2 linked regions of the Chitinophaga varians genome follow. The main gene of each other region encodes a partner of the protein of the gene in region 2 in a complex. Links are inferred from orthologs where the notes say so. Each region holds a gene or a part of one and is shown on either strand. Other genes may lie near its edges.

Region 1 (3,705 bases), on a different replicon or contig from region 2:
CGGGGCGCCTGCACCGGAAGCCCAGCCGCAGACGGTAAATCCTGCTGTGCTGCCTTTACAGCTGCAAGCCTATGAAAGACTGGCGTTGTATGTGGACCGCATCACTCCCCAGAGCCTGATAGGCCGCATTTATCAGCCCGGCCTCACCGCGGTAGACATGCAGATTTCCATGGTACAGAGCATTAAAGCCGAGTACGAGCACAATATCACCCAACAGATCTATGTCTCAGCCATGACCTGGGAGGCAGTGAAAACACTGAAAGAACAGACTATTTCCGTTATTAACCAGATAGCGATGCAACTGCCACAGGACGCGCCGGCACTGGAACTTAACCGTCAACTGCTGGAAGTGTTCCTGCAGGCAGGCGAATCTCCTGCCGAGCTGACAGCGCAGATCATCAATGCAGAGGCCAAAAGGCTGATGCGCTAATTATTTTGAGCTGATCACTTCATTCAGCAGGTATCCTTTTCCATCAAACAACATGTAAAGCGGCGGCGCCTTGTACCAGGGAACGCCAGCCTGACGGGCATGTGCCTGGATATGCAGGTGTGGCTCCGTGCTAAAGCCGGAGTTGCCCACACATCCCAGCGCCTGCCCTTGTTTTACGTATTGCCCTTCTTGTACCACCACACTGTTCATTTTCAGATGACCGGCAAAGAAATAGCAGTCGGCCCCTTCCAGCAGCACCTGGTTGGTGTTCTTCGGGCCTCTGTCCATATTGGGAGGGATATTGTCGGGGTTATCGCCATAGGCCCTGCGTACTATACCATCACAGGGAGCATATACCGTATCATTAAAAATCCAGTAGTCGTCCAGCTTACGGGAGAAGACGCTGGCCGCACGGCAGCCGCGGCTGTCCAGCTTCACAATGTCCATCGCATAGATGGCCCCGCGGAGGCTGAAATGAAACACATTGGTCGGCAGTCCTTTGCCTCCCTGCAGCACAAAGTAACGGCCTGATTTCAGGGGGAATGCCAGCTTCACGGTGCGCGGCGTGCCGGTCGTTCCGGTAAAATATAACAGTGTTGCCAGCAGGAGCACTCCTGTCAGCGCCAGGTTAGCGTTTCTTTTCCAGGCGGGCAGTACTGCGGTATTGCGCTTGCGCCCAAAGGGCAGCAACATGACGAACAGTGCCAGCAGTGCGCCGAAAACATACTTACTGTAAATTGACAGGTATACCCAGGTGCCATAGAGGTAGAGGAACACTCCCAGCGACAGCCCGAGCAGCAACGTCGCATAAGAACGTGACAGCGGCCGGTGACCGGCCCGGTACAACAACCAGAGGCTGTAAAGCGCCAACGCGAGGGTAATACATAGTAGCAACCAGATGATCATAACAAAGCCTGACTTTCCTGCAAATATCAATATTTTTCCCGGCGGCGAAGTACCATAATAATTATGTAACATTGCAACGCTAGTTACAACTATCATGGAAAAGATCATTCAAACCGACTCCGGTATTACCATTGACCCGCTGTACACCCAGCCGGTACCGATGAACGAACAGCCTGGCGTTTTCCCGTTCACACGTGGCATCCATGCCACTATGTACCGCGATAAACTGTGGACCATGCGGCAGTATGCCGGTTTCAGCACCGCGGAAGAATCCAACAAAAGATACCACTACCTGCTGAGCCAGGGTGTGATGGGCCTCAGTGTGGCATTTGACCTTCCCACCCAGATCGGGTACGACTCAGACCACGCCATGTCTGAAGGCGAAGTTGGTAAAGTAGGCGTGGCCATTGATTCCCTCGATGACATGGAGATCCTTTTCAAAGGCATTTCACTGGAACAGATCTCCACTTCCATGACCATCAATGCCACCGGGTTTATCCTGCTGGCGCTGTACATCGCCCTTGCCAAAAAACAGGGTGCCGACCTGAAAAAGATTTCCGGCACCATCCAGAATGATATCCTGAAAGAATATGCCGCACGCGGCACTTTCATTTACCCGCCCAAACCTTCCATGCGCCTCATTACCGATATATTCGACTATTGCAGCCGGGAAGTGCCCAAGTGGAACACCATCTCCATTTCCGGTTATCATATCCGGGAGGCCGGCGCCAACGCCGTACAGGAGCTGGCCTTTACCCTTTCTAACGGTAAGGCCTATCTGAAAGCCGCATTGGAGAAGGGACTCGACATCAACGTATTTGCCAAAAGGCTTTCCTTCTTTTTTAATGCTCACAACCACCTCTTCGAAGAAGTGGCCAAATTCCGCGCTGCGCGCCGGATGTGGGCCAACATCACCAAAGAGCTGGGCGCCACTGATCCCAAGGCACAGATGCTGCGTTTCCATACGCAGACAGGCGGCAGCACCCTCACCGCACAACAACCGCACAACAACATTGTGCGCGTAGCTGTGCAAACACTGGCCGCCACCATGGGCGGCACACAGTCTCTGCATACCAACGGATACGATGAAGCCCTCTCCCTTCCTACGGAAGAAGCTGCCCGCATCGCGCTGCGCACCCAACAGATCATCGGTTACGAAAGCGGCGTGGCGGACACGGTAGATCCCCTGGCAGGCTCCTATTATGTGGAAGCGCTGACCAACGAAGTGGAAAGCAAAGCCTGGGACCTTATCCATAAAATAGACGCCATGGGCGGCGCTGTCAGCGCCATCGAACAAGGTTTCGTGCAGGATGAGATCGCGCGAAGCGCCTATCAATATCAACAACAGGTAGAAAACAACGAGAAAATAATTGTGGGTGTCAACAAATTTGTGGCAGCTGATAATCAACCGCCGGAAGTATTCCGTATTGACGACAGTATCCGCCAGATGCAGTCGGACCGCCTGCAGGCACTGCGTGCCCGCCGTGATAATGAAGCCGCCGCTCAATGCCTTCAACGTATCCGTGAAGCCGCACAAACCACCGAAAACCTGATGCCACTCGTAGTAACCGCAGTAGAGCACTACTGCACCCTCGGAGAAATTGCGGACGCGCTCCGCCAGGTATGGGGAGAATATAAAGCGTAATCAATTACGAATTACGAATTACGAATTAAGGGTCCGCTCATGAAAAGGTTACTAAGTAATTGCTCCATTAGAAAGCCCTCAATTCGTAATTCCTAATTCGTAATTTGTAATTGATTTAAGATATTTATTTTTGGGGCCTAAAAAACTAGAACTTGATTTATTACCATAGCTGTCCGCTTTGTGGTTCTTCGCAAATCCATGAAGCACTTACCGCTAAAGATTATACTGTATCCAAAGAAACATTTCCCATATTCCATTGCGGAGGTTGTGGCGGCCGTTTTACCCAAAACGTGCCTGACAGCCAGCATATAGGCCGGTATTACCAGTCGCAGGAATATATCTCGCATTCAGAAACCAAACAGGGGCTGATCAATCGTTTATACCACAGCGTGCGTAAAATCACGTTGCGCTCCAAACAGAACTGGGTACGCAACGCCGCAGGCATGAAGCAGGGCAACCTGCTGGACATTGGTTGTGGTACCGGCGCATTCCTGCACTATATGCAGGTTGGCGGATGGACTGTTACCGGCCTGGAGCCGGATGAAAACGCCCGTCACAATGCCAAAACGCTTTACAACATAGATCCGCTTCCGATTGACGAGCTTTTTAAATTGCCCGCGCAACAATATGACGCCATCACCATGTGGCATGTGCTGGAGCATGTACACGAGCTGCATGCCTACCTGGACCGTATCCGTGAGCTGTTGAAGCCGGGTGGCGCCCT
Region 2 (4,534 bases):
GCGTGTCATGTGCCTGGAAGCATTGATATCAGTTACAGGATAAATAACACGGGTATTGTTTTCAATATTTCCGAACAGATAGCCCAGGTTAACACCAATGCTGAAATTACCGATTCCCACACCGGTACCGGCATACAGCTGATATAAACCACCACTGCCCTGGTAACGGTGCGCTACCGGCAGTTTAAGGGTATCGTAAAAAATCTGGTCTTTAGACTCCTGAATGTTGTAAGACACTCTGGTCACCGGGCGAAGGCCCAGGTTCAGGCCCCATTTCTTGCGGATGGGAATACCCACCTGCAGATAAGACAGGGTACCAAAGCCGGAGCTAAAGCTTGCGTTTTTGTCGGAGATAGACCTGGCACCGGCTTCCACACCAATATCGAAAGTGGTGAGCAGCAGGTTGGAATAGCTGGCCGGATTGATAAAGTTAACAGATGTAGGATCTCCGTATGCCTGAGATACGCCACCCATACCACGGTTGACTGTATTCTGGTTGTTGTTCAGATCGCCTAAACCGTAACGCGAGTAGGGTGAATTATCCTGTGCTGTAGCATTATTTGCCACCAGGAAAAATCCAACCAGGAAGCAAAGAATACTGACTTTTGTCCAATGCATTTCGTATCAGAATTGAGTTTAAACCCTTGTCCAGTGAAAATTATGGGTCTGCAAATATCTACTTTTTAAGGCGGGAAGCAAAAAAAACCAAAATCCGCCCTGTTAAAAGCGCGTTAAAGTTAACATTCCCGAACGCTGAAAGCCTTGACAGGCCGTCATCTTCCATCAAAAATATATTTTTTTGACAATATCTTAGCGCGTTTTTTCGTGGTAAAAAAATTTACAGGTCCCCGGCAGACAGATTCCTGAAATGACCATTGAGCTTTACCCGTTCTTTCAGGCGCTCCATTTCCGCCATCATGGGAATAACCTTGTGAAGATGCCGTTTCAGGTATTCCAGTCGTTGTACCTCATAAAAAAGATGCAACAGCTCATACTCCTCTGTCAACGACAGGCCTGCGTGATGGGCCAGATCATAGGAAGTAAGGCTGACGTCCTCCCTGGGAAAGGTTTTATGTATCTGAAGGATGGCATGCAGCTCCCGGATACCGTGCAGCACCTCTTTCAACAGGCGGGAGCTACTGTTGACATGGTTTTCGGGATAATTGACAATCGCGCCGGCATACAATTTATGAGGAATGTCGCCTATATGTTCAAGCGTTCTGAATACGCTGGTACCACGGGTAATCAGGTCCATTTCACCGTTATCATACAATTTCTGCACTTTTTCGATAGTGACCAGTGTTCCATATTCCATTATTCTTCTGTCGATGACCGCGGGAATACCAAAGGGTTTGTTTTCCGCCACGCATTCCCGCGCCAGCTGTTTATACCGGGGCTCAAACACGTGAAGGTTCAGCTGTTCTCCCGGATATACCACAATGCCAAGGGGAAATATGGAAATAAAATTTGTCATCTTACGGCTCAGAGTTTACGCTAAAGGTAAAAAAAACGGCCCGCATAACGGACGCAGAATCTGCTTATTAGCACTCATGACATGTATATATTAAATAAAAGGAATACCTTTATAAACAACATTATTACTCATTCTCAGACATAACAGATAAGGGTATCCTGCCATACCTGATCAACTAAAGACTTTGTACATGTACCAGCAATATATGGATGGACTTTTGCGTGGAGAGATAAAAGCGCTGGCCCGTTGTATTTCTCTGGTGGAAAATGAAGCGACCGGTTATGAAATGCTGCTGGAACAACTGCCGGACAACAGTCACACTAAAGTGGTGGGCGTTACCGGTCCTCCCGGCGCCGGTAAAAGTACCCTGGTCAACGCACTCATCAGCCACCTGCTGGCATCAGGAAAAAGAGTAGCCATCATTGCAGTAGACCCTTCTTCCCCTTTTAATTTCGGCGCCTTGCTGGGCGACAGGATCCGGATGGCGCAACATTTCGGAGACCCTAATGTATTTATCCGTTCCATGGCCAGCCGTGGCGCGCTGGGCGGCCTTAGCCCGAAAATCATTGAAGTCAGCGATCTGATAAAAGCTGCCGGCTTCGATTACCTCTTCATAGAAACCGTGGGCGTAGGCCAGAGCGAAGTGGAAATTGCCGGCATCGCCGACACTACCATTGTGGTAGTAGTGCCCGAAGCAGGAGATGAAATCCAGACCATGAAAGCAGGCCTGATGGAGATCGCAGACATTTTTGTGGTCAACAAGGCAGACCGTGATAATGCAGACAGCTTCGTAAAAAATCTGCGTTTGCTGGCCCATAGCAAACAACAGGAACATTGGGAGATCCCTGTCCTCAAATCCATCGCCACCCAACAGGAAGGGATAAACGAAATTACCACAGCTATTGTCCGGCATCATGAGGCCGTGCAACACCAGCACCAGCGGCATTCCCTGCTGCTGGCGGAAAAGGCCTACCAGCTTATACAGTACCGCCGCATGCACGATATCAGCAAAAAGACACTACAAGCAGAAATACAGGCACAGATAGCACAACAGTCATTTAACCTGTACCGCTACGTATCAGAAAAGGCGGGTCGCTAAATTTTATTATCTTTGCCGCATGCGGACAACCTCTTTCGGCATATCCATCGCTTACGCAGTATTCAACTACGGCCTCTGATCCTGAGGCTGCGGGCTTTTGTTGTCCCCACTCTTTCCTCTTACACAAATTTTATTTTTCACGTATAAATCTGGTTATTATGGCTTGGTTATTCCTGCTTATAGGCGGACTATTTGAAGTTGGCTTTACTGTTTCACTGAAGTATTCTGAGAATTTTTCAAAGCTATGGCCTTCAGTGTCCTTTTTTATCTGTATTACGCTGAGTTTCTTTTTCCTGAACAAAGCGATCAACAACGGCTTGCCCATTGGGACTTCCTACGCTGTATGGACAGGCATCGGCGCGGCAGGTACCGCTATTGCAGGTATGATCTTTTTTAAAGAGCCGGCGGCTATGTGGCGTATATTTTTTCTGGTGATGCTGATTGGTTCTATTGCAGGACTGAAAGCCGTTTCCGGAGGCGAATAATAATATTCCGGCAGGGCGCCCGCATCAGGCGGTGCGCCTTGTTTTTATCAGCGGCCATGATACCAGTACGGCGATGATGACCGCTCCTGTTACCGGCAGCGCCGCCGGCAGATAATGTGTCAATTCGAGCATCAACACAATGGCCGTCAGCCAGGCCCTTGTAACGCCGGCAAACAAAGCCGCCATGCCTATTATTGCGGCCAGTACGGGGCTAGTTGCCACACCGGGACATATGCCCAGTGCCACTACCGCCAATAACATTCCTATGGCCCCTCCCATAATGAGCAGGGGCGTGATAGTGGTCCCCGTATTATTTCCACTGGTGAAAAACAGCCAGGCTATCAGTTTCACAATACCCGCCACAAATAACAATTGCAGCGTAACATGTGCCCGCAGCAGATCGCTGCCATAGGCTTCCCCGTTACCCAGGCTTTCCGGCGCCAGGTAGCCCAATACGCCTATGGGAACAGCTGTCAGCAGCAGCCACCAGGGATTGTGCCGTCTGAGCCGTTCTGCCAGCCGGGCAAGGCCGCGGGAAGCCCGGACAATGCCTGCGGACATCAATCCGATGATCAATCCCAATACCATATACATCAGTAAACCGGGACCGTTCAGGAGCGGCAGGGGACAATCCACCGTAAAAAACGGTTGCATGTCCCGGAAGCAATAGTGGGCGAGACCTCCCACTATAATAGCCGCCAGTACCGGCAGCAGGGTAAACAGTGACCTGCTGACGAGCCACAGCTCCAGCGCCAGTAGCAGGGCTGATACCGGAGCACCGAAATACCAGGCTACTGCCGCAGCCGCTCCTGCCACCAGCAGGAGATGCGCTTCGGGGCGGGAGATCCGCAGCAACCGCTGCCCCTGGATGGCGGCGGCGCCGGCAATCAGCATCACAGGTCCTTCTACGCCCAACGGCGCGCCGGTGCCGATATTAACGGCCAGCGCAGGCAGTTTTAGTGCCGGCATGCGCTTCCTGAGCAACAGCAACGACAAACAGGCGCCAGCTACCGGGATGAACAGTAACCAGATGCCCATCTCGCTTTCTGCCAGCAGGCGTGCTTCCGTTGTTAGTTCCCCGAAAAAGGCCAGACTGGTTATAAGCCGGATGAGCCATAACAGCCCTATTCCCACGCCCACAGTGAGTATTCCCGCTCCAGCGCCCAGCGCCGTGAGGTAAAAAACACGTCGTAAATACCCCTCTCCGGGAATTATTTTAAAATTTTCTTTGTCTTCGGATAGTACGGAGTGGATACCAAGACCGTTTCTATATAAGCGTGTCAGAATACTTTTCATTACGATAGTTCAAAATACCTGGTTAACAGGTGATCAAAACTATACAGTTCAACCGAAAATCTCAAATTAATTCAAACCCATATAGCTGCGCAAAACAGAAAGGGTACCGCAAATAAAAATGTTGTTGCAATTGCACAATGTTGCAACTGAATAGGATTCCTTACTATATTTGCACATGAC

The links.
Region 1: the proteins of meaB (region 2) and HGH92_RS20305 are in contact, whole or in part, in a crystal structure (PDB 8DPB), measured with the Methylorubrum extorquens proteins. The link is inferred for Chitinophaga varians from one-to-one orthologs. Residues at the interface, in SOR26638.1 of Methylorubrum extorquens: Arg20, Ala21, Ala24, Arg25, Thr28, Ser32, Arg33, Arg34, His37, Thr98, Gly99, Gly100, Ser101, Ile102, Leu103, Lys106, Thr107, Ala110, Ala113, Ile114, Asp115, Arg116, Ala118, Phe119, Ile120, Arg121, Pro122, Pro124; in SOR27001.1 of Methylorubrum extorquens: Glu577, Glu578, Asn579, Asp580, Gly581, Arg582, Arg583, Arg585, His596, Ala604, Ser605, Ala608, Asp609, Gly611, Phe612, Asp613, Val614, Asp615, Ile616, Gly617, Pro618, Leu619, Glu625, Arg628, Gln629, Val631, Glu632, Asn633, Asp634, Glu661.

The regions. Positions count from the first base shown.
Region 1 is NZ_JABAIA010000002.1:1,404,166-1,407,870, reverse strand. The notes cover bases 853-3,705. They hold HGH92_RS20305 (methylmalonyl-CoA mutase), read left to right. Parts: upstream 853-1,430; coding sequence 1,431-2,981; downstream 2,982-3,705. Other genes in these bases: HGH92_RS20300 (class I SAM-dependent methyltransferase), read left to right, coding at 3,134-3,705; HGH92_RS20310 (M23 family metallopeptidase), read right to left, coding at 853-1,408. Outside these bases: HGH92_RS20315 (hypothetical protein), read left to right, coding at 1-430; more of HGH92_RS20310, read right to left, coding at 431-852. UniProt on the Escherichia coli protein: Catalyzes the interconversion of succinyl-CoA and methylmalonyl-CoA. Could be part of a pathway that converts succinate to propionate.
Region 2 is NZ_JABAIA010000001.1:2,513,056-2,517,589, forward strand. What follows is about bases 791-3,618. They hold meaB (methylmalonyl Co-A mutase-associated GTPase MeaB), read left to right. Parts: upstream 791-1,664; coding sequence 1,665-2,573; downstream 2,574-3,618. Other genes in these bases: HGH92_RS10200 (LON peptidase substrate-binding domain-containing protein), read right to left, coding at 839-1,474; HGH92_RS10210 (DMT family transporter), read left to right, coding at 2,732-3,058; HGH92_RS10215 (chloride channel protein), read right to left, coding at 3,083-3,618. Also shown: HGH92_RS10195 (hypothetical protein), read right to left, coding at 1-618; more of HGH92_RS10215, read right to left, coding at 3,619-4,354. UniProt on the Escherichia coli protein: Binds and hydrolyzes GTP. Likely functions as a G-protein chaperone that assists AdoCbl cofactor delivery to the methylmalonyl-CoA mutase (MCM) ScpA and reactivation of the enzyme during catalysis.